4 regions of the Exiguobacterium sp. s143 genome follow, and region 3 is predicted to be linked to each of the others. Evidence: riboswitches for the same ligand, from Rfam matches in the RefSeq annotation. Region 3 holds a riboswitch; each other region holds the start of a gene.
What was found. Region 3 has a riboswitch for S-adenosylmethionine ahead of KNQ03_RS06960 (methionine ABC transporter ATP-binding protein). Riboswitches for the same ligand answer to the same signal wherever they lie in the genome.
Positions count from the first base shown of each region.

Region 1: it holds a riboswitch for S-adenosylmethionine, as region 3 does, so the genes downstream of both, msrA (peptide-methionine (S)-S-oxide reductase MsrA) here and KNQ03_RS06960 (methionine ABC transporter ATP-binding protein) in region 3, are expected to answer to the same signal.
Region 2: it holds a riboswitch for S-adenosylmethionine, as region 3 does, so the genes downstream of both, KNQ03_RS13790 (LLM class flavin-dependent oxidoreductase) here and KNQ03_RS06960 (methionine ABC transporter ATP-binding protein) in region 3, are expected to answer to the same signal.
Region 4: it holds a riboswitch for S-adenosylmethionine, as region 3 does, so the genes downstream of both, KNQ03_RS07825 (methionine ABC transporter ATP-binding protein) here and KNQ03_RS06960 (methionine ABC transporter ATP-binding protein) in region 3, are expected to answer to the same signal.

Region 1 covers NZ_JACSMX010000003.1:271,861-279,779, forward strand. Annotated here, with positions in the region: gene KNQ03_RS12705 (winged helix-turn-helix domain-containing protein) at 1-509, opposite strand, end outside; gene msrA (peptide-methionine (S)-S-oxide reductase MsrA) at 740-1,270, opposite strand; SAM riboswitch class I at 1,365-1,468, opposite strand; gene KNQ03_RS12715 (M20 metallopeptidase family protein) at 1,531-2,709, opposite strand; gene KNQ03_RS12720 (putative quinol monooxygenase) at 2,787-3,080, shown strand; gene KNQ03_RS12725 (C40 family peptidase) at 3,139-5,694, opposite strand; gene KNQ03_RS12730 (GNAT family N-acetyltransferase) at 5,835-6,389, opposite strand; gene KNQ03_RS12735 (DMT family transporter) at 6,659-6,988, shown strand; gene KNQ03_RS12740 (DMT family transporter) at 6,985-7,302, shown strand; gene KNQ03_RS12745 (general stress protein) at 7,431-7,919, shown strand, end outside.
Region 2 covers NZ_JACSMX010000004.1:163,260-171,178, reverse strand. Annotated here, with positions in the region: gene KNQ03_RS13820 (nitroreductase family protein) at 1-289, opposite strand, end outside; gene KNQ03_RS13815 (MarR family winged helix-turn-helix transcriptional regulator) at 291-746, opposite strand; gene KNQ03_RS13810 (YczE/YyaS/YitT family protein) at 901-1,614, opposite strand; gene KNQ03_RS13805 (DUF817 domain-containing protein) at 1,719-2,504, shown strand; gene KNQ03_RS13800 (DUF2325 domain-containing protein) at 2,595-3,860, shown strand; gene KNQ03_RS13795 (DUF975 family protein) at 3,924-4,562, shown strand; SAM riboswitch class I at 4,676-4,778, shown strand; gene KNQ03_RS13790 (LLM class flavin-dependent oxidoreductase) at 4,853-5,911, shown strand; gene KNQ03_RS13785 (ATP-grasp domain-containing protein) at 5,908-6,855, shown strand; gene KNQ03_RS13780 (SRPBCC family protein) at 6,932-7,399, shown strand; partial or broken gene tnpA (IS200/IS605 family transposase) at 7,535-7,919, shown strand, end outside.
Region 3 covers NZ_JACSMX010000001.1:1,310,731-1,318,649, reverse strand. Annotated here, with positions in the region: gene KNQ03_RS06980 (CAP domain-containing protein) at 1-642, shown strand, start outside; gene KNQ03_RS06975 (GNAT family N-acetyltransferase) at 730-1,227, shown strand; gene KNQ03_RS06970 (MetQ/NlpA family ABC transporter substrate-binding protein) at 1,287-2,102, opposite strand; gene KNQ03_RS06965 (methionine ABC transporter permease) at 2,130-2,795, opposite strand; gene KNQ03_RS06960 (methionine ABC transporter ATP-binding protein) at 2,785-3,798, opposite strand; SAM riboswitch class I at 3,883-3,988, opposite strand; gene KNQ03_RS06955 (aminotransferase class I/II-fold pyridoxal phosphate-dependent enzyme) at 4,051-5,238, opposite strand; gene KNQ03_RS06950 (alpha-glucosidase) at 5,387-6,997, shown strand; gene KNQ03_RS06945 (MBL fold metallo-hydrolase) at 7,262-7,919, opposite strand, start outside.
Region 4 covers NZ_JACSMX010000001.1:1,504,756-1,512,674, reverse strand. Annotated here, with positions in the region: gene rho (transcription termination factor Rho) at 320-1,693, shown strand; gene KNQ03_RS07845 (type B 50S ribosomal protein L31) at 1,785-2,030, shown strand; gene KNQ03_RS07840 (DedA family protein) at 2,067-2,717, opposite strand; gene KNQ03_RS07835 (thymidine kinase) at 2,901-3,515, shown strand; gene KNQ03_RS07830 (alpha/beta hydrolase) at 3,598-4,356, opposite strand; SAM riboswitch class I at 4,423-4,524, opposite strand; SAM riboswitch class I at 4,774-4,877, shown strand; gene KNQ03_RS07825 (methionine ABC transporter ATP-binding protein) at 4,964-5,992, shown strand; gene KNQ03_RS07820 (methionine ABC transporter permease) at 5,982-6,632, shown strand; gene KNQ03_RS07815 (MetQ/NlpA family ABC transporter substrate-binding protein) at 6,652-7,470, shown strand; gene KNQ03_RS07810 (M20 family metallopeptidase) at 7,493-7,919, shown strand, end outside.

The sequences.
Region 1 (7,919 bases), on a different contig from region 3:
GGGGACCGTGTGAACTCGTCCAATAGAGCACGATATTTTGTAGCAAACTGCCGAAAATCGGCTTCAGACATCGCCAGTTCCTTTTGAAGTGATAAGCTCATCCAGTCCTCGATGTTCGAAGATGAAGGAGAAAAAGTAGCTGTCGGAGCCGTAAGAACGCGTGTCTTTGCCCGGTCTAGTACCTCAAGATACGACTGCCGGGTCGCTTCATTCGTCTCGACGAAGTTCAGTAGATGATCGGCAGGAATGTATCCTCGAGCAATCGCTTGATAGTATTTCAATAGATTGCCGCCCTGTTCTTCCGTACGGACGAGACGAATCAAGTCATGCTTTTCAAGTTCCCGTACGTGATAGAGGACCTTCGCGCGGGATAACGTCAGCAAGTGGGCTAACTGATGTACCGTGTGTGGTTTTTCGACGAGAAACATGAGGATTTTTGTTCGTAACGGATCACTGATCACTTTTAACTGTTCATAGTTCTCTAACATGTGAATCGCTTTTTGTTCCATGCACTGATCTCCTTTTTAACCGGTTAATTTTTATTAACCGTAAAACAAAAGGCTTCTTTTGTAAACGATTACAAATTTATGTAAGGGTGTTGGTAAAGAAGACATCATTTTTTTACATACAAAAAAAACTGATTCCACGACATCTCGATCATCCTCCACTTTTTACTGAAAGTAGGGTAAGAACGAGATGTTTGAAATCAGTTTCAGCTACTGTATATGGTTCGAAGTGATTAGACCGTCGTCGTATCTTTCCATTCCTGCTCGATGAAAGCATCGCGACCAGAAGCAGCACGATCTTTTTTATAGTGTTCTGGATTTTTCTTATGGAAGTCTTGATGGTACTCTTCCGCCGGATAAAATTCAGAAGCGGCATCGATCCGCGTCACGATCGGTTGTTTGAAACGATTGCTTGCAGCAAGGGCGTCACGGGAAGCGATCGCTGCTTCGTGCTGTGCATCCGTATGATAGAAGATCGCTGGTGCGTACTGCGTGCCGCGATCTTGGAATTGACCTTCTGCATCCGTCGGATCCGTTTGTGGCCAGTAGAGTTCGAGCAGACGCTCGTACGGGAACAGGCTCGGATCAAACGTGATTTGGACGACTTCGAGATGTCCCGTCGTTCCTGTTTTGACTTGCTCGTATGTCGGATTGTCGACGTGTCCGCCCATGTAACCTGATACGATTCCCTCGATTCCTGGTAATTCTTCAAACGGTGTCACCATGCACCAAAAACATCCACCTGCAAATGTTGCTTTTTCCATCTGTCTCTTCCTCTCCGTGGGAAATCCCCATTGTATGTCTGACAGCGAGAAAACGAAAACGACTCCTTCGCTTGGTTGCAAAAGGAGTCGCCGCTTTTTATCAACCAAAGCTTTCGCTTTGCTGGTCGTAGCACCTTGCTATGCGCAGGTTGCTGGGACGTCATCGATCCAGATCTCTCGGTCCACTCTTGATAAGGGTATATGAAGTTGATGTCATTCGTTATCATTGTTGTGATGATACCATTCACACAGAAATAAAGTCAATCCTTAGGTTTTAAGGCACGTAAAACCGTCGCTCCGAGTGTCTTCGCACCAATCAACAACGCCTGTTCGTTGATTTCGTACTGCGGATGATGCTGTGGATAGTTGACGCGACCGTCCGTATATCCGGAGCCAGTGAAGAAATAACTTCCCGGGACATGTGTTAGATAATGCGCGAAGTCATCCGCAGCCATCATTGGTGTGAGTGCCCGGACGGATGCTTCCGGTAAGAAAGAAGCGGCTTCCTGAACAAGTTTTGTCTCGTCCGGATGATTCCAGAGCGCCGGGTAACCCGTCGTGAAGTCGATTGAATAGGTAGCACCGATGCCGGCACATGTCGTTTTGGCGACAAGATCGACTTCTTGCCGGAGCTGATGCCGCAATGTCTCATTGAACGTCCGAATTTCACCGACGATGCGTGCTTCACCCGTGACGATGTTCGGCGCCGTTCCCGCATGGAAAGAACCAATTGCAAGAACTGCCGGCTCGAACGGGTCGACCCGTCGACTAACGAGATGCTGTAAGTTACAGACGAGCTGCGCTCCAGCGACGAGCGCATCTTTTGTTTTATGTGGTGCTTGGGCATGCCCGCCTTGACCATGAACGATGATTTCGAATTCGTCGATTGCACATAATGTATGTCCTTCCCGAAACCCAATCGTACCAACCGGTAAATCATTTTCGAGATGTGTCGCAAAAATCGCATCGACACCTTCGAGGACACCGGCTTCGATCATTTGGATGGCTCCACCGGGAAAGACCTCTTCACCATGCTGGTGAATGATTCGAATCGTTCCTTGCAATTGATCACGTAACGGATAGAGCGTAGCAGCCAGGGCCATCACCATTGCCGTGTGACCATCATGCCCGCAAGCATGCATGACACCGGGATGGATCGACCGGAAGGCAAGCGTCGTCTCTTCTTGAAGTGGTAAAGCATCGAAATCTGCACGGACCGCAATCGTCGGACCAGGCTGTTTGCCTTCGATCGTCGCGACGACACCACGACCTCCGACGGCTGTTTGATAAGGGATGCCCTGCTCCGCGTAAAAGTTTGCAATTCGTTCTGGTGTGCGGACTTCCTGGAAAGAGAGTTCCGGATGTCGATGAAAATCACGACGTAACGCGATCATCGTCGGTTCGAATTGTTCAAGTGCTTCAAAAAGTTGAGTTTGCATCTTCAAGCTCCTTTGACGTGTGTCTTTTCGTGAAAATGGGTACAGATACAGGTAATCACGAAAGGGGATAATGAAACATGGGAGAAATCGTCGTCAACGCTGTACTTACAATCAAAGCAGGACTTGCGGATCAAGTCTTCCCGATTCTACAAACGGTCTATCATGCCTCACAAAAAGAAGAAGGGTGCTTACGTTATTCCTTACATCAATCGATCGAGGATGAGCATCAATTCATGCTGTATGAAGTGTATCGGGATGAAGAGGCACTTGAAGCGCATATCGCATCCGATCACTATAAAGCCTACCGTGAACAGATCGAGTTATACTTGATGGATCGACAAGTAACGAAATACGTAGAGATGACATTTTAACGTATTGCGATAAGAAGAGACGAACCCGTCGATTTCGACGGATTCGTCTTTTTTTGTCTTACATCGATTTAAATCCGAGGAAATGCTCTTGCCAACGCGGTTCATAAATCGAGTTGATTTGAAGTTGTGAACCGCCCGCATGGATGAAGTGTTCGCTATCGAGCATGATTCCGATATGCGATGGACCATCTGTATAAGTGTTCTGGAAGAAGACGATATCCGAGCGTTTACCGCTTGCAATACTCGTCCGGCGATTTGTAAAGAAAGCACCATACCAGTAGCCACGAACGTTCGTCCGACCACCGTATTTTCCGGCCTTGTTCGTCGCGTAGTGAATCAAACCGGAACAGTCAAAACCACCGTTCACGGCATCTTGCGAACCCCATGTGTATGGTGTACCGATATGTTGAACGGCTGCTTGGATCAGCTTTTCACCACGCGTATTATTCTTTTTAACGACCCGTTTATCGGACGTGATCGTCACAGCGGATACAGGAAGATAAACAGGTGTCCAGCCTGACTGGATGACATAGAAGTTTCCGACTCGATGACGCGGATAAACCCGTTTGCCTTGTTCAACGAGTCCGCTACCTTTTGGACTTGTTGGACTCGCAAAGAACGACGTCGTCTGTTTGACCGTATAGATTTTCGCCCGGTCGATCGCTTTTTGTGTCAGTTTCATATCGGGTTTGCTCGTGCTGATATAAGGGTTGAGGACGTAACCCGTTTGACCATTTGCCAGGCGAACTTGCCAAAAATCATCATCAATTGATTTTAGACCGATTAATTTCGTCCCTTTCTTCAAATAGGCAGCTGGGCGACTGTAAGCTACGTCGGCAGAGAAGAGTGGCGTCTGGTCCAGGTGGACATAAAATGTCGTGCCTTTTTTTGCTTTTGCCGTCGGCTTGTTCAGTCCGATACGACTCGAATCGACGAAACCAAAGGCATTTTTATATTTGACGCGTGTATAATAACCGCTTTTTCCGTAGATCGAAATCGAGGTACCTTTTTTTAGTGTGCCGATTTTTTTGCTCGAAAGTTTTGCCTGCGAACGAATGACGACATCGTCTTCCGTCACATAGCGTTGACCAGTGACGTCATACAGATCCGGCTTTTTCGTCACGAGATCCGTCGTCTTGACGTAGCCGTAGACCGATCCTTTTTTCAAGCGTGTGTAACTACCGCTTGTGCCGTAAATCGTTAGCTTATCAGCTCGTTTGACGGAATACATGATTTTGCTCTTCGTCGAAGCAGACGTGTAGACGGACAAATTGCGTTTCGCGTATCGTGTCCCGGTTGATGCATAGACTTTTCCAGTACCGAGATCAGCTGTCTTGACGTAAGCATGAACTCCACGGAAGATGATCCGGCTATAGGTACCGCTTGTGCCATACACCGTCAGCAGCGTATTCGTTTGGTGTTGCTTCAAGACAGGACTTGAAGATTTGGCGTCCGAATAGATTGGCGTAGCGCGCTGAACATAGAGGCGTGCAGTCTTCGGATAGTATTTCAACGTACCGAGATGTGCCGTCAACACATAGGCATACTCGTCGTTTCGTTTGATTCGTGTAAATGACCCCTCGATGCCGTACGTCTGAAGAGAAGTATTCACAGGAATCGATTGTACGACTTTTCCTTTCGTAGTCGCAGTAGCATAGACCGTTGTCTGCTGTTGGACGTAACGTAGCCCGGTTTCCGGATGGTTCACGACCGGCGCATCAGCTAAATCAACCGTCAATACGAAGGCGTAACCCGTCTTAGTCGCAACACGCGTAAAAGTACCGATCGTACCGAACGTTTCAAATGCTTGATTTTGAACGACGGCTGTCTTCGCGCTCGTCGTCTTCGGTTCAACGAAAAGAGAAGTCGTTCGTTTGGCATAACGCAGTCCTGTTTCCGGATAATTTTCGACCTGCGCATCAGCTAAATCAGTTGTCAATACGAAGGCGTAACCCGTTTTAGTGGCCACGCGTGTAAAAGTACCCGTCGTACCAAACGTTTCGAATGCTTGATTTTGAGTGACAGCTGACTTCGCGCTCGTCGTCTTCGGTTCAACGAAAAGAGAAGTCGTTCGTTTGGCATAACGCGTTCCAACTAATTTCGGAAGTTGCTCGAGTTGTGCCGTCGGTACGTAGACGTATTGCTCGTTCCATTTCAGACGCGTGAACGTGTCGAAAGTGCCGTATGTATCGATTCGCTGATAGGCGGGAAGTGTCGTCACGACGGTGGGATCAAATGGTGAAGCAACTAATGAGAGTGGACTTTTCGACATCAGCGTAGCTTGTTTTTGAAAGACAGGTGCTGTTTGCGTTAACGCGTTTGTTGCGACATACGCAGTACCTTCTTGCCAACTGACACGAGTGAAGTCACCGTCCGTGCCGAGTGTCTTGAATGTCGTTCCTGCTGGTAGTTGTTGAATGACCGTTGTGGAATCAGCCGTTTGTAGCAACGCAGCATCCTCTTTTAAATAAGCCGCCCCGGTCGTCTCGGTGACTGTTTGTGTTTCTGCTGTCGGTTGAGCAGGTGGCGATTCAGCGAAAGCCGGTGCGGGTAAAACCGAGCTCAACATTAACGTTGCGGCAAGTCCAGCAACATGAGCAGTCCATTTTTTCATCAAGAGGTTCACTCCAATTCTTAAAATTTGTCATTATGAATAGTGTAGCATGCGCTTGTTTAAAAATTGATAAAAATCAAAAAAATAGGAGATTGTCCATAAAAAACGGTATGCCTCGGCACACCGTTTGAAGTCCTATGTTAGTTATCTTCTTCGTGATCCACTTGCCATTCCCAGTCGAGCATGCCGTAAATCAAGGAATCGCGCCAGTGGTCTTCGAGATAGACCGTCTCGCGAAGCTGTCCTTCCTTCGTCATGCCGACTTTCTGCAACACGCGTTCGGAAGCGACGTTCCGCGGGTCACACGTTGCCGTGATGCGGTGTAGTTCTAGTTTTTCGAAACCGAATTGGAGAAGGAAAGAGGCAATCGACGTCGCGTATCCGTTCCCCCATTCATCAGGCGAGAGGACGTATCCGATTTCGGCGATTTTATTCTCAACGTCTGTGATGACGAGTTCACCGGCACCGATGACGACGTCACTTGGAAACGTCACGGCAAAGACATAACGACGTCTTGGTGTCTCGAGTTCACTTTCAAGCGCATCGTGTAGGAATTGTTTCGTATCCGTTTCGGTATTCGGTCCCCACGACTGGAATTGACTGACGATGGGTTGTGAGGCATAGGCGTGAACCGCTTCTACATCTTCTGGTGTAAAACGACGAATCCGAAGTTGATCATTGATTTTATAACGCATGCAGCATCCTCCTCTTTCAGATGAAGTCACTTTGATTCTATTTGACAGATGGGGAACGGATTCCTGTTTGACACGGGAAAAAGGGCGTGCTAGGGTGGTTGTATCGAATGGAATAGGGAGTATCCTCTAGGGTTCCGTACGGCTGGACCGAGGGAGGAACATGGACGTTTGTCCATGCAACGGAGGGATAAAAGCCCGGGAGTAAAGCGAATCGTCTCGCTTACTCCCGGGCTTTTTCATTTGAATTTACCTATCAGGAGGCAATTACTATGGCAAAGTATTGGATTGGGATCATCGTCGCGGCATGTTTTGAAGTCGGCTGGGTCATTGGATTAAAACATGCGGCAACACCACTTGAGTGGACTGCAACGATCGTCTGTATCATCGTTAGCTTTACCGTGCTGATCAAAGCGAGTAACCATTTACCGGTCGGAACGGTCTATGCTGTCTTCGTCGGTCTCGGAACGGCAGGGACGGTCGTGACGGACATCGTGTTATTCGATCAAGCGGCTTCCGTGATGAAATTAGCATTGATCGCTGTCTTACTCGTCGGCGTCATCGGTCTGAAGTTAGTCAGTGGAGAGGAGAAATCAGCATGAGTTGGATTTATTTAATCATTGCCGGAATCTTTGAGATGTTGGGTGTCGTCTTGATCAATACGTTCAATCAAAATAAGAATGCGAAGAATCTACTGTTGATGGGAACAGGATTCGGACTCAGTTTCCTATTCTTAACGCTTGCAATGAATGGTTTACCGATGGGAACGGCGTATGCGGTATGGACGGGAATCGGAGCGGCGGGCGGTGCGATTCTCAGCATGGTGCTCTATAACGAATCAAAAGACTGGAAGCGACTGGTTTGTATCGGTCTCGTCTTAAGTGCGACGATTGGTCTGAAACTCGTCGGCGAATGATTGTTTACATGTCAAACAGATGACGTTTTAACGGAACGCATATTTTTTGGCATATTTTAACGCAAAAGAGGAAATACTCCTTATAGAAGTCACGCATGACAAATCGTGTTAATAAGGGGAGAACATCCATGAAAACAAAACAATATATCGGAACGTTCTATTCAGAGGAAGAATTGATTTCAAAAATGGACGAACTGCATATTCAAGGACACCGGGAGGAAGACTTCTACGTCATCGTCAAGGAGAAGTCGAACATCGCACTCGTCCGTAGCCAAATGGACGCAGAAATCGCGACGACGAAACCGTCTTGGATTGATCGGATTCGTGGGAACAAAGGTCGTGATCAAGAAGTCGATGATCTGTTCGGGTCACTTGATCTATCAGACAATGAGATCGAACAACGCAAAACGGAAGTCGAAGGTGGGGGCTTCGTTCTGTTACTTGAAGTCCAAGACATCCAGTTCGATCCACATTTAAATACAGACAATACGCATCCTGATGTAAAAGTCCGTTATGGTAGTGGCGAAGAGACGCATACGTCATCAGATGCGAACTCCAATGCACAGCTCGGCTCCGGTAATCCGCTTGATGTTGATAAAGATTCGAAGGAAGAGCAT
Region 2 (7,919 bases), on a different contig from region 3:
CGAGTTGATCAACAGCGTTCATGTCACCGAAGACGGCGATGACAGCAGAAGATGTCTCGACTTGGACTTGGTTGAATTTCGCGAGTGGTGCAAGTGTTGCTTTGCCTTCTTCGCTATCGATGACGAGGAAACGCCATGGTTGCATGTTGACAGAAGAAGGTGCGAGTGTTGCTTCTTCAAGAATTTGTGTCATTTCTTCTTTTGAGATCTTCACGTCTGTATCGTAGTTACGGATCGAACGGCGTCCTTTGACGATTTCCATGAAGTCTGTTGTTGTTTGCGTTGCCATATTAAATCGACTCCTCTTTTAATTTAGGTAATGTGTCGGCGTTCGCTTCGATGCGTTGAATCATCTCAGCTAGCGTCCGTTGTTCTTCAGCGGAGAATCCTTCGAGTAAGTTCTCGAGGAACTCATCTTTTTGTTCGCGTAATCGTGCAATGCGCGTCGCCCCTTGTTCCGTTAAGGAAACAAGAATCACCCGATTGTCAGCGGCTGAACGCTCACGAGCAATCATCCCGGTCGATTCCAGATGTTTGAGGTGACGGGTCACCGCCGCATGATCGACATTGACGCGTTTTTGCAATTCTTTTTGACTGATCGTTTGATCGACTTGTAGTTGAGCAAGTAGATCCATTCGCGTCTGACTAAAACCATCCGTACAGAGATCGAATTTTTGAGCAATCGTCTTATTGACGGAGACGAGTGCATAGATCAAACGTCCTTTTTCGGTGCAGGAAATACTCAATCCATCACATCCTTCCCTTCGTTCGAAGAAACCTTTGACGTGTCAAAGATTGATATGTAAACGAATATAACGTGTTTATTTTGATGACGCAACTTATCTGCTTCTGACATAAAAAAAGATATCATTCACGCGGAATGATATCGAGTCAGGCGACTTAGCTAATTTGGCGTTCAGACGCTGGAAGTCCTTTTGCATCAATCGCTGCAATGATCCGGCGGAAATAGAACAACCAAAATTGCAGGAACGGTCCGATCAGGAAAATCGAGAGGATCGTACCGAAGAAAACAGGTCCCCCAAGCAACCAACCGATGCCGCATGCCGTGACTTCCATGATCGTCCGCATCAGACGAATTGACGTTCCGAAGCGCTCTGCAAGTGTCAGCGTTAACCCATCACGTGGACCAGCCCCGTATCCGACAGCGACATACAGACCAGCGCCCATCCCAATGATGAAGATACCGAAAATCAGCCAGAGCGTATTCAACCAAATCGACTCAAAAGAAGGTAAGAGATGAGAACCAAGAACAAGATTCATGAAGACACCGACGAAAATCGCGTTGACGAGCGTTCCGATTTGCGGTGTGACGCGGTCTAATGCGTACTTAACGAAAACGAGTAATAGACCAACAAGTAAGATGATCGTTCCGACGGATAGTGGCGTCTTTTTTTGGAGACCAAGATGTAATACATCCCACGTCGAGACACCGAGTTCAGCCGTGATCATCATTGATGAGCCAAGAGCGAGTAAAAATAAACCGAGCAGGAAGAGTCCCCACTTTAACGTAGCGCGTAACAACCAGGAAGCGCGATGACGCGTCATGTCTGGCACCTCATTTCTTAAAAATAATTGATTCGTTAACTGTATCATGAGGAAAGTGGAAGAAGAAAGACGAAATTTTCCGTTTTTTCCATCTTAAGAAGGAGGGGAAGGTCAAAAGAGAAACGTATACTGAAGAAAAAGGAGATGACCGAATGAAAGCGATCCGGCACCTGATTCGTTTTACATATATAGAAGCCATCTGTTGCGTCTTTCCCGTGATGATTTTCGCTGCGCTTGCTCTTTCACGTTATCTTCCTACTGAACCGATCGCACGATACGATCTCCTGTTGCTATGGTGTATTCTCGTCCAAATCGTCTTACTCGTCACACGTTATGAAACGATGGAGGAATTCAAACTGATCTTATTGTTTCACGTCATCGGTCTAGCACTTGAACTGTTCAAAGTGAACGTCGGGTCTTGGAGTTATCCGGAAGAAGCTTTGACGAAAGTGGCTGGTGTTCCATTGTATGCAGGATTCATGTACGCAAGCGTCGCGAGTTATGTCTGCCAGGCGTTTCGGCGATTTCATTTACGATTCATAGCATTTCCACCCCCCTGGCTTGCGATCAGCGTCGGCAGTCTCGTCTATCTCAACTTCTTCACCCACCACTGGATCTTCGATGCACGCTGGCTATTGATGGTCCTCGTCGTCCTCGTTTTCTATAAGTCATGGGTTCATTTTACGATCGAGCAGACGATCTACCGGATGCCGCTCGTTCTATCCTTTTTACTGATTGCCTTTTTCATTTGGATCGCGGAGAACATCGTAACGTTCTTTAAAGGCTGGGTCTATCCGCATCAGGAAGGAGGCTGGGTAGTCGTTGATCTTGGAAAATTGTCTTCTTGGTTCCTGCTTGTGATCATCACGGTTTTGATCGTCATCGTCGCGAAATATAAGCGTCAGGATCCGGCTGTGGAAATTCAGCAACGTACCTAAATAAAAAAATAACCTGGTTATTTTTTTGGACTACTTCCGCGTTTTTTCGTTGCTATAGTGAAAAAAACGCAAAGGAAGTGGTTACGGATGATGCAACAGGTGTTGGAACGAGCAACTGAATTGGTACAGATGAAATTAGCGGTCGTGGAGCAGTATGAAGATTGGCAACTCTGGCTCGACGAAGTGAACGGAATCGATGAATGGGTCAAAATGTCAGCGTATTATGCACCGCGCGACGTTCAAGAAACACCGGTCATCGATGAAGTGATGGAGTTAGAGAAACAGACTATCGTCATGCCACCGCAAGTACCGAGCGAGCCAGTACGCAAGCAACGTTATTCCTATACGTTTCAGCGGGGGTTAAAAGGTGGTACTTTACTAGAATGGTCGGGCAGTCATATTTCTGAACGAGACGTCCGCGATTGGAATCTCGAGCACGGCATGGAAGTCCGTGTCCGTGTCGATCGTCAGGATGATCAAAAAACGATATGCCGTATCGAAGCCGTCGTCTCGACGGAGCGAATGAGAGAGAATCCAGAACGTGTCGTGTTTGAACAAGCAATCGTCAAGGCGCATGGAATCATTGAGGAAACGGTGAATGGTCCACTGCAAGATGAGTCGGGCAGATCGTTCTATTATGTCGTTCCGGTAGAAGACATGCGCTATTTGCGACTAGAAGCAGGTCAACTCGTCGATCTCGTCATGTGGCGGGAACGGAAGGATACACTGACGATTGCTTGGAAGCATCCATTCACGTATAAAGAGCCGATCGTCAACGCATCATCTAACCGCCCATCAGAGGTAGAGCAACCGGTAGTGAAGACGTCTGTGACAACGAAAAAGTCAAATCGGTATGCACGAAAAATGAAACGACAACCGGTTCCGAAAGCTAAAAAAGCACAGCGTCGCGTCCGTATGCCAAAAGAGCGAACGATTGAACCGATCGTGACGACAGCCGTACCTGGACAATTGATGGATTTCGTTGATAAGACACCACTTGATTTCACGCGCTTCACAGGAATGCGTCTCGTCATCGTCGGAAATGAACAACAGACCGCTGTCTATCGCGAGTTCTTTGCGCCGACGGGAATCGAATTGATTCATCTTGCAGGGGACGCACAGTCCGCGAAAAAGATTGCCTGTCTCGCCAAAAAGACGGACGCGATCGTCGTCGTGACGAGTCGCGTTTCTCATGCAGCGAGTGCACATGTCATCGCGCAGGCGAAAAAGCATGGTATTCCATTCGCGATGGAACGGCTCGACGGTCGACGATCGTTATACACGGCGTGTGAACGACAACTTGAGCGTGCTTGGCTCAACCAGCAACGAGACGGGAAATTATTGAAAAAAGAGTGAAACATTAGAAGAATTCGACCGTAAAGTAAGGTGAGAACTTATTTTTCAAGGAGGACCTTACTCATGTCATCTCAATTAAAAAAAGCAGCGAAGGAGTCGCTCAGCGGTCGTTGGGGATTTGCCATCCTCATGTTCGTACTGTTTTCTATCATCCAGAGCGTTCCGACGTTCATCGGACCAGATCCTAACGAAGATCTAAATGCGATGAGTGCGGTCAGTATCATTCTTTCGATTTTATTGATCCCAATCGCAGCGGGTTGGACGTGGGTCGCGATGTCGTTCGCACGCAATGAAGAAGTCAAAGTAGCTGATTTGTTCGAGCCGTATAAAATCTTCGGCAAAGTCATCGGCGTCTCGATTGTGCAAGCGGTCTTCTTATTCTTATGGACATTACTCTTGATCATTCCAGGGATCATCAAGTCGTTCTCTTACCTGTTGACGTTCTACATCCTTCGAGATGAACCATCGGTCGGTATCTTCGAGGCCATCACACGTTCACGTCAACTCATGGATGGTCATAAAATGGAAGCATTCTTACTCTTCCTATCATTCATTGGTTGGGCATTACTCGTGATCGTTACACTTGGTCTTGCTGTCTTATGGGTTGGACCATACTTCAGCGTCACAATGGCAAAATTCTATGATCGTGTGCGTGGTGAACAAGCGCCAGAGCCAACATCAGATTTCGTCGCACCATATTAATACCGAATCCCGACACGACGTCGGGATTTTTTTATGCGTGAAATAATTCCGATTGGAAAAGACGGTTTAATGGTTGCTTTAGTTCAGTGAATTTTGTACGATGAATGCAACACATCTTATCTAGAGAAGTCGAGGGACTGGCCCGAAGACACTTCAGCAACCCCGCTACGGCGGAAGGTGCTACTTCCAGGAAGGGATACCTTCCGAAGATAAGAGCGGACAGGACAAGATACCGTCGCTCTTTTCGAACTTCGAAAAGAGCGTTTTTTTATGATAAGGGGGACGATGGAGTGGAGTATGGTTTTTGGTTACCGATTTTTGGGGGATGGTTACGTAACGTCGAGGATGAACAGATGCCACCGACCTTCGATTATGCGAAACAAGTCGCACAAACAGCAGAACGAATCGGGTTCTCGACGACGTTGATTGCGGAATTGAACTTGAATGATATCAAAGGCATTAAGGAACCGAGTCTTGAGGCATGGACGACGGCAGCAGCGATTGCTGCAACGACAGAACGCCTTGAGATCATGACAGCGGTTCGTCCCGGGTTCCATAATCCAGCGACGACGGCGAAGATGGCGGCAAACATCGATCAGTTGAGTGGTGGACGCTTTACGCTCAACGTCGTTTCAGCGTGGTGGGCAGAGGAAGCGAAACAATACAACGGTATCTTCACAGCGCACGATGAACGCTATGCTCGGACGGAAGAGTTCGTCACGGTCATGAAGGGACTGTGGGCAGATGCGTCACCGTATAGCTTCTCCGGTCATCACTACACGATCGAGCAAGCAGAACTCCATCCGAAGCCAGTCCAGCGTCCAGGCATCAAGCTCTACGCTGGTGGAGAGAGTGAAGCTGGAAAGCGAACGATCGTCGAACACTGTGACGCTTATGTCATGCACGGGGGCACTGTTGAAGAAGTAGCCCATAAAATCGACGACATGAAAGTACGCCGGGAAGCGACGGGACAAAAGCCGCTCGAAAGCTTCGGTCTTGCTGCCTACATCATTTGTCGGGATACGGAAGAAGAAGCACTTCTTGAATGGCAACGGATCACGGACGTCAAGGAAGACAGCGCCGGTTATGCCGGTTATCAGGATTTCATTAGTAAATCGCAACTGGAGCAACAGGTCGAGCGGAACGATTATTCTGTCTCGAACCGTGGTCTACGTCCGAATTTAATCGGGACACCAGAACAAATCGCTGAACGGATTCTAGCGTTCGAAGCCGTCGGTGTCACGTTACTTTTGTTACAATTCTCACCACAACTTGAAGAAATGGAACGCTTTGCTCGTGACGTAATGCCACTGGTCGAAGCGAAACGAAAGGTAGGTCAACAATCATGACAAAAATTCATATTCTCCACGAAAACCAAGAATGGACGGACCATCTCATCAAACGTCTCGAAGAACTCGAATTACCGTATGAACAGTGGCACTTGAATGAAGGAATCGTTCCGCTGGATGAACTGCCGCCAGAAGGCGTCTTTTACAGCCGGATGAGTGCTTCTTCGCATACGCGGGGACATCGTTACGCGCCGGAGTTGACGGAAGGGGTCCTCGCTTGGTTAGAAGAGCATGACCGGACCGTCTTTAACGGAACGCGTGCGCTCCGTCTTGAAGTCAGCAAAGTCAATCAATATACGGCGTTGCGGAAGGCTGGGATTCGTGTACCGAAGACGACGGCTGCCGTCGGACGTGATCAAATCGTACAAGCAGCAAAAGAAATCGGTGTTTCGTCATTCATCACGAAACACAACCGTGCCGGAAAAGGTCTCGGCGTCCAGCTGTTCCACTCGATTGAAGCACTTGAAGCTTATCTCGACGGTCCGACATTCGACGAACCAGTCGATGGCATCACGTTGATTCAAGAGTATATTCAAGCACCAGAACCGTACATCACACGTTGTGAGTTCGTAGGTGGAAAGTTCGTCTACGCGGTTCGAGTCGATACATCAGAAGGGTTCGAGCTTTGCCCAGCGGATGCATGCGTGATCGACGACTTGTTCTGCCCAGTCGGTGAAGAAGCACCGCAAACACCGATGAAGTTCCAAATCGTTGAAGGCTTCGATGACCCGATCATCCAAAAGTATGAAGCATTCCTCCAAGCGAACCAAATCGCGGTCGCAGGCATCGAGTTCATTAAGGATGCGTCAGGTACGATCTATACGTATGACGTCAATACGAATACGAACTATAATTCGGATGCCGAGGCAGCTGCAGGACGCTACGGTATGCTCGAACTAGCGAAGTTCCTCGGTGCAGCCCTTGAAACAAGCACAGTAAAATAAGAATCTGCTCTCGCCCTGTCACCGGACGTTACAAGACCGGATGACAGGGTATTTGTATAGAAAAGGGGGCGGATCTATGATTACGTGGAGAGAAGAACGACAGCTCGATATTCCGATTGAGGAAGCATGGCACTTGTTTGATCACACGCGATTGCAGCGTTTGATTCCAAACGTCGTCCAGCACGAGGTGATTGAACGAAAACCGGGTGTCGTCGGTTCGACGTATCGTCAAACATACATGCAGGGTAATCGACTTGAAACCTATATCGTGACCGATTTAGCCTATACGAACGAGCCTGACTTCAAACAAAATACGATTGGATTCACATTGGCTAAAATATTCAAGATCGAGATGACGTTTACACTTAAACCGATCGACCATGACCGTTGTCTGTTGATCTATACGGGAAAAAATGAGGGAGCGAACTTTGTTGGAAAGAGTCTGTTGTCGCTTGGAGGAGAGCGAGAGAATGAGAAAATCGTTCATGGGCTGTTGCAACGTGTCGAAGAAGAAGCGGCGAAACAAAAGAAGAATAACGCATGAAAAAACGGATTCCCGCGTTTTTGTATCCTGTCGCTTCGTATACGATTTATCAAAATCAGGCGAGAATACTCCCACCTCTAAGTGTAGCGTAGGTAGGAGATGAATCACCCGTTTCGATAAGACTATAATCATTTGATGAAATCAGTGCAACCAATAAAAGGAATTGATACACAAACAAAATTTAACACAGATAAGCATTCAGTCTTTCTTCTGAATTACGATCTTATCCTCGTAGTGAAATACAGGAGACAAGTGATTGATGACGCCATCTCGACGTTTGCGAGACAGATGTTCGAACGAATAGGCACGTCATATCGTATTACACTGATCGAGTGGAACCATGACAACGATTATATCGATGTGTTGTTTAAAGCGCACCCAAACGCGGAAATGTCCAAGTTTCTGAACGCTTATAAGAGTACCAGCAGTCGATTGATCAACCACGATTTTCCACATGTCAAAACACAACTTTGAAAAGAAATGTTTTGGTCCCGAAGTTATTGTCTAGTGAGGACCGGAA
Region 3 (7,919 bases):
ACGCAAGGCGCGGTCTTGAATAAGGATACGGAATCTTCCTTGAAGAAAAAAGGTTGGACCGCAGTGAAGTCCTACCGTAAAGGCAATACGAACTACATGTTGAATCTGGATCATGCCGCCGTCTATGAGAAGAAAGGCAATTACGTGACATATTTCTTCGATCAACATGACGGCAATAAAGTCAAAGCGACGCTTGCGATTCCAAAAGACGTCGAAGCGAAGAAAAAAGGCTTCTACGGTACGGCGTCGAATGCGTTACGAACGACAGATGAGAAACTCATGCTTCGGTTGATGAACTGGGAACGGGGCGACTATAAGTTGAATCCGTTAGCACCGTACACGGCACTGAAGCCGGTCACACGAGGTCACAGCGAAAACATGGCGAAGAATAATTTCTTCTCGCATACGGATCCACAAGGGCGTGACCCGTTCGATCGAATGAAACAAGGCGGTATCAAGTTCATGGGAGCCGGTGAGAATCTCTCGATGGGCTATCCGAATGTCTTTGCGGCGCATTGGGGCTTGATGAACTCGAAAGGACACCGCGATAACATCCTTCAAAAGAGCTTCAAGCAGGCGGATGTCGGTGTAGCATTCCGAGACAACGCACCGTACTTTACGATTAATTTCCGGACACCTTAAATAGAAGAATGGAGGACGATATCGCTCGATGTCGTCCTCTTTTTCATGGAACGGTTTGTACTATACTACAGACAGGGGGTGGAGCAGTTGAAAATACGTCAATTGACGGCAGAAGATGCAACTCGTTACAAAGCATTGCGGTTAGAAGCCTTACGAAACCATCCTGAGGCATTCGGCTCTGATTATGAAGCAGAAAAAGATCGACCCATCGAACGGTACGCAACTCGTCTTGAAAGCGAACAGTCGATGACGTTCGGTGCGTTTCATGAAAATGAACTCGTCGGTGTCGTCACGATCGTCAACTTAGAGCCGTTCAAGATGCGACATCGAGCGAATCTATTTGCGATGTACGTCGCGCCACGCGCCCGAAAGCAACAGGTCGGACGACAACTCGTAGAAGAGGCATTACGTACATTAAAGCAGCATCCTGTGATTGAGCAAGTCCATCTCTCGGTCGTCCGGACGAATGAAGCTGCTAAAGCGTTGTATCGATCACTTGGTTTTGAATCATACGCGATTGAACCGCGGGCGCTGAAAATCGATGATACCTATCATGATGAAGAACTGATGTGGTATCGGTTCTAACACAAAACGACCGGATTTCAAAGAGATGATCTCTCCTTGAAATCCGGTCGTTTTTTACATCAGTTTGCCCATTCAGGTTTACTGAAGCCTTTGAATGATTTTTCGATGACTGTATTGAAAGCGTCCGATTCGACGGCTGCTTTTAAGTCTTTTGCGACTTGCTTGTCCGCATCTTTCGTTTGGACAGCGACGAGGTTACGGTATTGTTCGTCCATCGTCTCAAGCGCTAACGCATCAAGTAAGTCGAATTTCGCAGCAAGTGCGAAGTTCCCTGGAACGGCTGAAATGTCGACACTTTCGACGGCGCGTGGCAATTGAGCCGCCTCGAGTGGTTTAATGACGAGTTTCTTCGGATTCTTGACGATATCCTTCTCTGAAACAGTTAGTGGATCGACATCCGGCTTCAGTTCAATCCAGCCTTGTTCCGCAAGTAAGTTCAGTGCCCGTGCTTGGTTCGTCGGATCATTCGGCGTCGCGACTTCAGCACCTGTCTTGACGTCGTCAAGTGTCTTCGCTGTCTTGCTGTATAGTCCCATCGGTGCTGTCGGAACCGTGATGAGTCCTTTTAAATCGAGGTTCTTTTCTTTAGAGAACGTCTTGAGATAGATCGAGTGTTGGAACAAGTTGGCGTCGATGTTCCCGCTACCGAGGGCGATGTTCGGTTGGATGTAATCGCTGAACTCGACGATTTCGACTTTATAGCCTTTCTTTTCGAGTTGCGGCTGGATCGCTTGTTTGACCATGTCGCTATACGGACCGCTCGTCGCACCAATCTTGATCGTCTTGTCTTTTTCGTCAGCACTGCTGTCTCCACATCCCGCGAGAACTCCTGCACCGAGTAAGGCTGTTGCTAAAAAGGCATATCGTTTTTTCATGATTCCACTCTCCCTTTGTATGTATGATTAGCGTTTATCTGTTTTTCGCGCCAGTTGATTGCCAAGTGCTTGAATACTTTGAACGATGACGATGAGCACGACGATCGTCACGATCATAATGAGATTATCGTAGCGATAGTAACCGAAACGGATCGCGAGGTCACCAACACCTCCACCGCCGACGATACCAGCCATCGCTGAGAAGCCTATCAAGCTGATCGTCGTTAATGTGATGCCCTGAATGATGCCAGGGAGTGCTTCCGGTAAGAGGACACTGACGATGATCCGTAATGGTTTCGCCCCACATGCTTCCGCTGCTTCGATTAGACCAGGCGGAATTTCGCGCAGTGACGTCTCAACGAGTCGCGCGAGAAACGGAATCGCTGCGACACTGAGACTGACGGATGCTGCCGTCGGACCAATCGTATTGTCGAGTAAGAACTTCGTTAACGGAATGAGGGCAACAAGCAAGATGATGAACGGTAGCGACCGGACGATGTTGACGACGAAGTCAAGGACACGGCGGACGGCAAGGTTTTGAAAAAATAATCCCCGGTCGGTGACGAACAAGAGAATCCCGAGCGGAATCCCGACGACCAATGCAAAGGCAAGTGAAATTCCTACCATCCACGCCGTCTCGCCGAGTGCCTTCAAGAGCTCAGGTAACATCGTTTGAATACGATCAAGCCACATCCTGAATCACCTCGAGTGCATGAAGTTCCGTCGCGAGCCAGTCGAGGGCAGGAGCGATTTGGTCGGATGATCCCGTCAAGCTGACAATCAGGACACCGAAGGCGACGTCTTGAATGTAGTCGACCTTGCCGTGCAAGATGCTGACTGAGATATCGTAACGGCGGATTGCTTCTGATAACGTACTCTCACCGGTCTTCTCGCCCGTGAACTGCAAGCGGATGATCTTGCCTGGAGTTGCCTGTAAGATGCGTTCCGGCAATTCGATTTGTAGTGCCGTATCGACGTAATGTTGCGTCACTGGATGCTTGGCTTGACTGAACAGGTCATAGGTTGAGGCGACTTCAACGACTTCACCTTGCGACATGACCGCGACGCGATGGCAAATCTGTTTGACGACATCAATCTCATGCGTGATGAGGACGATCGTCAATCCGAGTCGTTCATTCAAATCCTTCAGCAGTTCAAGGATCTGTAGTGTCGTAACGGGGTCAAGAGCTGATGTCGCTTCGTCACATAACAAGACGGTCGGATCGTTCGCGAGTGCCCGGGCAATCCCGACGCGCTGTTTCTGCCCACCGCTTAATTGGCTCGGGAAGTTCGTCTCAAATCCTTCAAGTCCGACGAGCGAGACGAGTTCGCGAATTCGCTCCGGGAAGTCTGCTCGTTTGACTCCAGCAGCCTTGAGCGCAAAAGCGATGTTATCCGCGACGTTGCGCGACTGGATCAATTGGAAATGCTGAAAGATCATTCCTGTCCGTAAGCGAAGTTGACGCAAATCTGCTTTTGACATTCCGCCAAGCGAGACACCGTCGACCTTGACGGTTCCCTGTGTCGGATGCTCGAGTCCGTTGATTAGGCGAAGTAACGTACTCTTACCGGCACCGGACTCACCGATGATCCCGAAGATTTCTCCTTTTTGGATCGTCAAATCGACATCCCGTAATGCAAAAATCGGGGTCCGATCTCGAACGAACCGTTTTGTAATGTGTTTGAATTCAATCATCCGCTCATCTCCTCATACAAAAAAAGTCGCTTTTTCCTAGTAGCGGAGCAACCAGAAAAAAGCGACGAAAGTGTAAGATTTCGTAACTTATCTCTCAGAATGAAAATCATTCTGTAGGATGTGGCACCGTTCCTTACAGGTGGTTGCCGGACGTCGTTGGGCCTAATCCCTCGGTCGCTCTCGATAAGTAGTTATGCTGTTGGGATTTACTTTAACGGAAATGATTCCCATCTGTCAAATGTTTTTTCAGAATTATTCCGCAACAGGTGTCCGGAACAGGTTGAGCGTTCCGATTCGATCGACGGCTTCTTCGAGACGTTCGACGTCAGCAATCAAGCTAATCCGGACGTAGCCTTCACCGTATTCGCCGAAGAATGATCCAGGGGTCACGGCGACGTGTGCTTCGTCAAGCAGGTGATCGGTGAAGCTTTGGGACGTGTAACCTTCTGGAACAGGAAGCCAGACGAAGAAGGAACCGCCCGGGCGTGGTCCACTCCAACCAATCGCATCGAGTTTTGCGAACAACGCATCGCGTCGCGTTTCATACAAGCTACTTAACTCGCGGACGCACGTTTGGTCACTCGTGAGGGCAACGGTCGCCGCATGCTGAATCGGTGTGAAGGCACTGACGTAGAGATGTTCTTGGTATGTTTCGATGCTTGAGATGACGGACGGATTTCCGATCGCGAAGGCAATCCGGAAGCCGGACATGTTGAAGCGTTTTGAGAGTGAGAATAGCTCGATCCCGACGTCTTTTGCCCCTTCCGTCTGCAGGAAGCTTCGCGTCGGACCATCGAAACTGATGCCGCCGTATGCTAAGTCATGGACGACACAGATATCATGGGCATCGGCGAAAGCGACTGTCTGTTCGAAGGCTTCTGCCGTCGCGGTCGCACCCGTCGGATTACTCGGGTAGTTGAGGAACAACATCCGGGCACGCTCGACGTCCGTCGTATCAAGTAAGTCGTAATCCGGTAAGAAGTTATTTTTCTCAAGTAACGGAAGCGTAATCGGGAATGCGCCAGCAAGTGCTGCGCCAGACAGGTAATCCGGGTATCCTGGATCCGGAACGATGACACCTTCTCCAGGGTTGACGATCGTCTGCGGTAAGGCGACGATGCCGGCTTTACTGCCGAGGAGAATTGCGACTTCCGTTGCCGGATCGATTGTGACACCGAACTCAGTCGCATAAAAGCGCGCGACGGCTTGCTTTAGAAAATCATGTCCACGAAACGGTGGATATTGAAGGTTCGTTGGCTCGTCGATGGCTTGTTTTAAGGCATCGAGAATATGTACAGGCGTCGTCTGGTCGGGTGTTCCTTGACCAAGTGTGATGACATCGTGTCCGGCAGCTTTCACAGCACCGATTCGGTTCGCGAGTTCAGCGAAGACAGGAGCAGGAAGCCGATCAATGGCGATGGATGGAGCGAAATGTTTCATGGATGAATGCCTCCTTCGTGGTATTGTCGTCAAGGATAACGAATATTCAGTCAAAAGAAAAGAACTTTTTCGAAATTCAAAAAAATTGTCGGATAAACAGGTACAGATAAGTGGAGCGGGAATAAAGAGTAGGGAGAGGAGTGGGAAGATGAAGCGAGCTAACTGGAAAGAGGCAGTCGTCTATCAAGTCTACTGGCGTAGCTTTAAAGATTCGAACGGGGATGGGATCGGTGATTTACGAGGTGTCATCGATAAGCTTGATTACATCGCTTCACTTGGTGTCGATGTCGTGTGGTTGAATCCGTGTTATCGTTCCCCGGACGTCGATAACGGCTATGATATTGCCGATTATTACGAGATCATGGAAAAAGCGGGAACGATGGGAGATCTCCAGGAGTTGATCACGACCGCTCATGCCCGTGGATTAAAGGTCATTCTCGATTTAGTCGTGAACCACACGAGTAACCAGCATGACTGGTTCCGTCAGTCGCGAGAGCGGATTAACGATAAGGATGACTGGTACATCTGGAAAGACGGCACGAAAGAGACGCCTCCGAACAACTGGCGCTCGTACTTTGCGCCAAGCCCGTGGACGTGGAGTGAAGAACGCGGGCAGTATTATTTTCATTCCTTCGCCAAAGAACAGCCCGACTTAAACTGGGAGCACCCAGCTGTGAGGCAAGCGATCTACGATATGATGAACTGGTGGATCGCTCAAGGGATCGACGGCTTCCGGATGGATGTCATCAACTTGATCAAAAAACGGTCGTTTGAAGATGTCGCCAATCCGTTTGATCTCTCGTACCTTGGAAATCAGCCCGGCGTGCATGACTTTTTGCAGGAGATGCATGCGAATGTTCTTGCTGGTAAAGACTTGTTTACAGTCGGTGAGATTCCGTTCGTCGGTCCAGAAGACGGGCTGTTATATGTCAGTGAGGACCGAGAAGAACTCCGGACGCTGTTTCACTTCGAGATCGCGGATGACATGGAGGCGATGGATCTCTTACGATTCAAGGAGATTCAAAAACGCTGGTACGACGTCTTATATCCATTAGGTGTCAATTCACAGTTCCTCAACAACCATGATCATACACGACAAGTGACGCGCTTCGGCAGTGAACGATACCGCGTTGAGAGTGCGAAACTACTTGGTTTGATGTTGCATACGTTACCGGGCATTCCATACGTGTATCAAGGAGAAGAGATCGGGATGACGGGGATTCGCTTCTCGGATCCGTCGCTCTATCAAGACGTCGCCTTTCGAAATCGATACGCGGAGCGCGTCGCTGGTGGAGAGGATCCAGAGGTCGTACTCTCGTCGATGCAGTTACTTGCCCGTGATAACTCCCGCACACCGATGCAGTGGGACGGTACACATGCAGCTGGCTTTACGAGTGGGAAACCATGGTTAGCCGTCAACCCGAATTATACGGACATCAATGTCGCGCAGGCAGAAGCCGATCCATCGTCCGTGCTTGCTTTTTACAAGTCGCTGATTCAGATGCGAAAGCAACATCCGATCATGGTTTACGGCACGTACCGAGACTTGGCACTCCATGATCCGTATCTCTATATTTATGAACGGGAACTAGAGGGAGAGGTCTGGCGGATCGTCCTCAACGTACATGATGAACCGATGCAGACCGCCCTCATTTTACCGCATGAAAAATTGTTCGTATCAAACTATCCGGATAGCCCGGATATCTTGCGTCCCTATGAAGCACGCGTCTATCGTTATTCTGTTGCAGAACAGAATTGAACCACTGGACGAAAAAATGGGGTTAACTCAAAAAAAGAATGACGCGTCTTTTCACGCCCTTTCCTCAGGCGAGACACAAGCCCCGTTTTCCTGCTTCATTCAAGCAGGAAAACGGGGCTTGTTTGTCTCTGAAGCGCATAAATGCGCTTATTCCTGTAGGAATGGCGTGCGACGCGTCATTCTTTTTGTTATGAGATAAGGGTGGCAGAATGAAAATCTGCCACCCTTATCTTTGGAAAGACTGACTTATGATACAGTCCCGTTTTAAGTGTGTGATTTGAATGGAGATGATTTTTTCGTCTGTAAGACCTGAGAGAATCGATCGACAGCTTGGCGCATCTCGTAACTCGGTCCGAGAATGAGGGGACCGTGTCCGACGGCAAGAATATCTGGAGATAGTTCCGTCAGTTGATCAGCCGAACGAAGGGCGACGTCCGGATCCCATGTTGCGAGTGCGGGGAACGGGAATTGCCAACGGACATCACCGGAGACGGCAAGTCCCCCTTGTGTCTGAAAAGCATCCCCGGCGATCAACGTCCGGCTTCCTTCATGCCAAAGCGAGATCGAACCAGGTGTATGACCGGGTGAGGCGATGACACTGAGACTTCCGACTTGTTGACCACTCTCGAGCAATCGATCTGGTCGTGTTTTGATGTTTTTCGGAATACCCCCTTTTAAGGGTGTCGTTTCGCCTTCTCGTAGCGTCTCATCCCCGCTGAGCAATGCAGCATCTCGGTAACTGATACAGACTTGAGCGAGAGGGAAGGCGTTCGCAAGGAAGTCCAGTGAGCCGACATGATCGGCGTGCGCATGAGTCAGGATGATCGCACCGAGTGGTTTCTCTTGCTTTCGAATATAGTGATAGAGCGCCTTTGCGTTGATTCCGAGTCCAGCATCAATCAATGTTAAACTGTCTGCTTCT
Region 4 (7,919 bases), 190 kb from region 3:
TCCGTAAGTTATATGATGAAATCATTAAGTGTTTGGTTAAGCAGTCTACCTTACAACTGTGTAAGAATTTTGTCTGCAGGAATATCTTAGCACGAGCACACTTGAAAACGTTTTTTCAGTTAGAAGACAAAACAGATGCTTTTGTAACATAACTGAAATAATATCCTTGAATATTACAAAGTAAGAAACGCAGAGGATTGTTAACGACGAATTCAAAAAAATATGATACCTTTAGTTCACGAATAAAATTACATACCTCCTGATGTATGTATGGAAGTATGCTGAATGCAGTTGAATTTATAAAGAATAGGTGAAGAACATGCCAACAACTGATAAAAAAGATAAACCAGAACGTTCCTATACACTGGCTCAATTGAGCCAACTGACATTAAAAGAACTCTATGAAATCGCAAAGACGAAAAATGTCCCACAATACCGGGAAGCCCGTAAACGCGAGTTGATGTTCAAGATTTTAAAAGCACAGGCTGAATCGACTGGTCTTTATTTCCTCGAAGGGGTACTCGAAGTCATCCCTGGCAACCCACAAATGCAAAACGATGGTGGCTTTGGCTTCCTTCGTCCTATCAATTATTCCCAATCCTCTGAAGATATTTATATCGCAGCATCTCAAATCCGACGCTTTAATCTACGTAATGGTGATGTCGTCACAGGTAAAGTCCGTCCACCGAAGGAAAACGAACGGTTCCAAGGATTACTTAGCGTGGAAGCCGTCAACGGTGAAGCACCAGATACTGCCCGTAACCGTTTATTTTTCCCGGCACTGACACCGATCTATCCGGATCGTCTAATGCGACTTGAGACAGAACCACGCCATCTATCTGTGCGTGTCATGGATATGATCGCACCGGTTGGGTTTGGTCAACGTGGTTTGATCGTCGCACCGCCAAAAGCAGGGAAGACATCACTCCTCAAAGAAATCGCAAACTCGATTCAGGAGAATCATCCGGATGTCGAACTGATCATTCTCTTGATTGATGAGCGTCCTGAGGAAGTAACAGATATTGAGCGCTCGGTTCCGGGAGCAGACGTTGTCAGCTCGACGTTTGACGAAACACCAGACAACCACGTCCGGATTTCTGAACTGGTCCTCGAGCGGGCGATGCGACTCGTCGAACACAAGAAGGATGTCGTCATCCTGATGGATTCGATCACGCGTCTGACACGTGCCTATAACTTAACGGTACCGCAAAGCGGTCGGACGCTCTCAGGGGGAATTGACCCGGCTGCGTTCCATAAACCAAAACGCTTCTTTGGGGCAGCGCGAAACATCGAACACGGTGGTAGTTTGACGATTCTTGCGACAGCTCTCGTTGAGACAGGATCGCGCATGGATGACGTCATCTATGAGGAATTCAAAGGGACGGGCAACATGGAGTTGCATCTTGATCGTAAGTTGTCAGAGCGTCGGATCTTCCCAGCGATCGACATTCGGAAGTCCGGTACACGGAAGGAAGAACTCTTGCTTCCGAAAGAGCAACTCGATGCACTTTGGACGATTCGCCGGACGATGAACGAGTCGAACGAATTCGTCGATACTTTCCTACGTAAGATTCGTGATACGAAAAATAATGAGGAATTTTTCGTCGAACTCGAGAAGGAAAAGAAGAAGGCGGTCCGACGCGCACCGGCTAAACCACGTACCGTCAAGAAGGAAACGACGACGGAAAAATAACTATTGCGACGCGCAAAAAAATCGTTTAGTATAGGAAGGTAACTTACTCTGGCTCAGCAAATGAACCAGGGCGGAAGGAGAGAAATCAACCATGAAACAAGGAATTCACCCTAACTACAACAAAGTAGTATTTATGGATTCAACGACTGAGTACAAATTCTTAAGCGGTTCTACTCGTTCTTCGAACGAAACGATCACTTGGGAAGATGGTAACGAGTACCCACTCATCCGTGTGGATGTGTCTTCAGACTCGCACCCATTCTACACAGGTCGTCAAAAGTTCAACGCGGCAGATGGTCGTGTCGATCGCTTCAACAAAAAATACGGCCGCAAGTAATCACTTGTCGGTTCTTAAAAAAACAGCCTGCCTCCATTATGGAAGCAGGCTGTTTTTGTATAGACTGAATTGTGAACGATACGCGAGATACGTCTTCAAGACGAAGGAGAAGGCGATTCCACCGGCAATCCCGATTAAATACGGCATGACTTCCGGATGTGCCAAGATATAGTCCATGACTTTGTGGAACGAGAGATGACGACCGACGAAGTAGCCGGCGCCTAAAAACACGCTGATCCAAATCAACGCACCTGTATACGCATAACTCGCAAACACGCGAAACGGCATTTTCGAGACACCTGCAAAAAAGGCAGAGAGTTGGCGGAGACCAGGTATGTAGTAACCGATGATCAAGACCGATTTCCCGTAACGACGAAATCCGGCTTCAGCGGAAAGAATATGTTTTTCTGAGATACGCATTTTCGGTCCGACGCGGTGTAATAGTGGCATACCGAGTTTTAATCCGAGTAAATAGCTGATCGTCATCCCGATACAACTGCCGGCGTAAGCAGCGAGAATCGTACCGACGAGTGGTAGATTGCCTTGATGCATCCAAAAACCGGACAGGACGAGCAGGGTCTCATCAGGAACCGGCAATCCCACGATACCACCTGCGAGAAGGACGGAGAGACCAAGGGCACCATATTGGTGCAGGATGTCATGTAAGAGATGATGAATCGGGGACACCTTCTTTCGTGAGAGTCTTCTTCTTCAGTGTACAGGAAATAGGGGACGGTTGGAATGAAAGGACAAAAATTCTAGGTAAAGAAAAAATGAATTTTGATTTCCGGAAGTCAACCCTTTTTCTCGATACCGTTTCGGGCTATACTCGTTAAAGTGACTATTTTTAGAGGACGGTGTCGGACGATGATGCATGTAATAAATCAGTACGGCTGGATCGAAGTAATTTGTGGCAGTATGTTTTCCGGGAAATCGGAAGAGTTGATTCGTCGTGTCAGACGGGCGCAGTACGGCAAACTGCCCGTTCAAGTATTCAAGCCGGCAATCGACGACCGGTACCATGAAGAGCATGTCGTCTCTCATATCGGCAACTCCGTCGTGGCGATTCCGATGGCGACGAGTCGCGATCTCTACGCAGCAGTAGCAGAGGAAACACAAATCGTTGGAATCGATGAAGTTCAATTCTTTGATGATGAGATCGTACAAGTCATCGAAGCACTTGCACAAGACGGAAAACGCGTCATTTGTGCAGGCCTTGATCAAGATTTCCGGGCAGAGCCATTTGGCAAGATGCCGGAATTACTGGCGCGCGCAGAATTCGTAACGAAGCTGCAAGCCATCTGTCTTTCATGTGGTGATCCGGCTTCCCGGACACAACGGTTGATTGATGGAAAACCAGCGAACTACGATGATCCGATCATCCTAGTTGGCGCTTCAGAATCATATGAGCCACGGTGCCGCCATTGCCATGAGGTGCCTGGAAAACCGAAGCCGCTCCAATCGGTGCAGCACCAAGAAAATTAAACAAAAAAGACGAACCGGTCGCGGTCGTCCTTTGATGTAGCAGCTATTCGTTTCCAGAGGGAAGAGAATAGCTGTTTTTTTATTATCCTGTTTCCTGCGAGAACCGGCTTGAGCGTTCGATGAAGCGGATCGTCTCACGAACGATTAAATCCTGATCATGATCGAGTGTCGCGACGTGATACGAGTTGAGTAAACAGTAGCTTCGTTTATCATTCGTTCCGATGTGCTGATGCAGATAATCCGAACTCGACGGCGGAACGACGTGATCCGTCGCCGAGTAAAGAATCAAGGTCGGTAGAAGGATCGATCCAAGACGTCCTTTCGTCTCATCCATCAGACGAACGAGTTCGAACGCACAACGGCTCGAAACGAGGTCATAGATGATTTCGAAAGCAGACCGCTTGATGTCCGGTGCCCCTTCCGGTAAATACTCTGGACCGTCATCAAACGAAAGTGCTTCGTAAGAAGGAACGGAAAGAGCAGCATTGATCGTAATGATGCCGGCAAACGGAATGCCGTCAGCGGCGAGCGACAGTGCAAGCGTCGCACCCATCGATTGACCGATGACGAAGACTTGATCGCATGTTTCTTGTAAACGTTCATAGCCGTCTTGCAGGCTTTGCTTCCAACATCGAGCAGTCGATTGTTCAAACTCGCGGACGTTCGTTCCATGTCCACGTAAGCGCGGGGCATAGACGGTAAAACCTTCAGCAGCGAATGCCTCACCGACGTCCCGGACACTTTGCGGAGTGGCGTTAAAACCATGACAGATTAGAATGCCGATCGATCCACCTTGAAAATAAAACGCTTCAGCACCAGTCAATACAGGATAGTTCATCATTACTATTTTTCCTCCATTCATGAAAAAACTCGTCGACGTCACTGCTTGGACGCCCACGAGTTTTTCACCGTATCATCCAAAGCCGCGCTTTGCTGGTCGGAGCACCTTACAAATTGCAGGTTGCCGTGAAGTCATAGAGCCAGGTCTCTCGTTCACTCTTGATAAATATCATATTGGAATTGTCGGAATAATCATTGAAACGATGGTAGCACGACCAAAAATGACTTGTCAAATCTTTCTTGACGAATCATGATCCGTTGAGTAAGCTAACTCATAACTTGTTCATCCATCGATATGCGCCAAATGGATTATTTTTGCAAAGTTGGTTGACTTTTAAAGTTTCGACCCGTAATGTAAAAATTAGTTTTACGACATAAGCAACAACGCAACAACACACATACGAATTTCATACCGCAATACTTATCCAGAGAGGTGGAGGGACTGGCCCTACGAAACCTCGGCAACAGACTCATTATGAGCACTGTGCCAATTCCATCAGACAGATGTCTGAGAGATGAGTGGAGTGGATTCTGCCACTGTGCGGATCCAGGTCTCTTCTTGTTTCTCAAGAAGGGACCTTTTTTGTTGAATGAAGGGGGAAAACGGAATGATCGCATTTCATCAAGTCAAAAAAACGTACGTCACGAAAGATCAGACGATCGCAGCGCTCGACGGTGTCGACCTGACGATCGAAAAAGGCGAAATCTTTGGTGTCATCGGCTTTAGCGGTGCCGGAAAAAGTTCACTGCTCCGCTGTGTCAATCTGTTAGAACGACCGACGTCAGGAACGGTGACGGTCGATGGGGAAGATTTAACGCAACTGTCTCCGAAAAAATTGCGCCAAGCAAAACAACGGATCGGGATGATCTTTCAGCACTTCAATCTATTGAATGCGAATACGGTCTTTACGAACGTTGCAAAACCACTTGTTCTCGCAGGCGTCAAGAAAGATGAGATTCGCCGCCGAGTGACGGAGTTGCTCGAATTCGTTGATCTCGCGGACAAGGCGGATCATTATCCGGATCAATTGTCGGGTGGGCAGAAACAGCGCGTTGGTATCGCCCGGGCACTCGCGATGCAACCTTCCGTCCTCTTATGTGACGAAGCGACGTCAGCACTCGATCCCCAAACGACCCATCATATTCTCCAGTTATTAAAACGTATCAATGCGGAGTACGGGATCACGATTCTCTTGATCACCCACGAGATGGGCGTCATTCGTGAAATTTGTGACCGGGTCGCCGTCATCGAAGCTGGAAAGTTGATCGAGTCAGGAACGGTCTTCGACGTCTTTTCGAATCCAAAGACCGAGACAGCGAAAAACTTCGTTCGCTCCGTCATGCACGACGAGATTCCAGCATCGATTCGCCAGTTGATCGAGTCCCGGAATGCGAATCCGATCTATAAGATTCATTTCCTCGGACATCACACCGGGCAGCCGCTCTTGTCACAAGTCGCGAAACGCTTTGACGTCGATGTCAACATCTTGCACGGTAGCATCACGGAGTTGCAGGAGACACCGTTTGGCACTCTGCTCGTTGAACTGATCGGTGAGCCGGCTGAAGTAAAACGAGCGTTACACTACATCGATCAGGCACAGGTGACGGTCGAGGAGGTACTTGCCCATGCTAGTTAACTACAGTGATATCTGGACAGCATTTTTACAGACGATGACGATGGTATCCGTTTCGCTCTTATTCTCGACATTGATCGGTTTACCACTCGGGATCCTGCTTGTCGTAACGCGAAAAGGCGCATTGCTTGAAAATGTCCCGCTGTTCACGTTCTTCAACAGTATCGTCAATATTTTCCGCTCGATTCCGTTCATCATCTTACTCGTCGCGATCATCCCGTTGACACGGTTGATCGTCCAGACGTCGATCGGAACCGAAGCCGCAATCGTCCCGCTCGTCTTTTACGCTGCACCGTACATGGCGCGTCTGATCGAGAGTTCTTTACTCGAAGTCGATAAAGGCGTTCTTGAAGCAGCAGAAGCGATGGGCGCAACACCGTTTCAAACGATTTTCCGCTTCCTCCTACCGGAAGCACTCGGTTCACTCATCCTGAACTTAACGATCGCGACGGTCGGCTTGATCGGGGCGTCAGCGATGGCAGGTGCGATTGGAGGCGGTGGTCTCGGTGACTTAGCGATCACCTATGGTTATCAACGATTCGACACGAAAGTCATGATCATCACGGTCGGGATTCTCGTCATCTTAGTCCAAGGCTTACAGACGACAGGCAACATCGTCGCACGAAAAATTAGAAGACATTAATCAAGGGAGCGATTCAGCCATGAAAAAAGCAGTAGCAATTGGAGCAACACTCACGACGATTTTATTTGCCGGGTGCGCAGCATCAGGAGAAGACGAAAAGACGATCAAGCTCGGTGTCAGCGGTTCAGACACACAAGTTTGGGATTATGTCGCGAAAAAAGCAGAGAAGGAGGGCATCAAAATCGAGCTCGTCAAGTTCTCCGATTATGTCCAGCCGAACATGGCACTGGCTGAGGGTGAGATCGACGCCAATGCTTTCCAGACGATTTCCTACTTCAACGCTTTCAAGAAAGAACATAACTTGAAGCTATCGCCGATTGCGACGACTGTCATCGCACCGATGGGGATCTACTCGGATAAATACAAGGACGTCAAAGACATTCCAAATGGCGGAAAAATCGCTGTTCCAAACGAAGCGACGAACATGGGACGTGCCCTCTTGTTACTGCAAGAAGCAGGTCTGATCAAGCTACCGGACGACTTCGATGGCAACGGTTCGGTCGATAAGATCGTCGAGAATCCGAAAAAGCTGAAAATCGTTCCGATCGTCGCTGGACAAACGCCACGCGTCTTACCGGACGTCGCGGCGTCTATCATCAACAATGGCATTGCCGTTGACGCTGGCTTCAACCCGATCAAGGACTCGATCGTTCATGAGAACGAGACAGCAAAACCATACATCAACATCATCGCGACACGGACGGAAGACAAGAACAAAAAAGAACTGAAAAAAATCGCGTCGCTGTATCAACAAAAAGATGTCGCGGCCTTCATCAAAAAAGAATATAAAGGCAGTACGATCCCGACGTTCGTTCCACTGAGCGATATCGGCGAATAATTTCAAAAGGAGAGTGGACAGTATGACGACACCAGTACGCACGACATGGGTAGAGACGATTGAACAGGACATCGAACAAAAACGGGAATCGTATCTTGAGACAAGTCATCGGATTCATGCAACGCCGGAAATCGGGAACGAGGAATTCTTTGCTTCGCGGCTACATGCGGAGCGTCTAACGGCTGAAGGTTTTACGGTAGAACTCGGCGTCGCGGGACACGATACCGCATTCTTCGCGAAGAAATCGAGCGACCGACCAGGCGCAACGATTGCCTTTCTTGCTGAATACGATGCGTTGCCGGGTATTGGTCACGCGTGCGGTCATAATATCATCGGCACGACGAGCGTCGCAGCGGCGATCGCGCTCAGTAAAGTACTCGATGAAGTCGGCGGGAGTGTCGTCGTGCTTGGAACGCCGGCCGAGGAAGGTGGACCGAACGGTAGTGCGA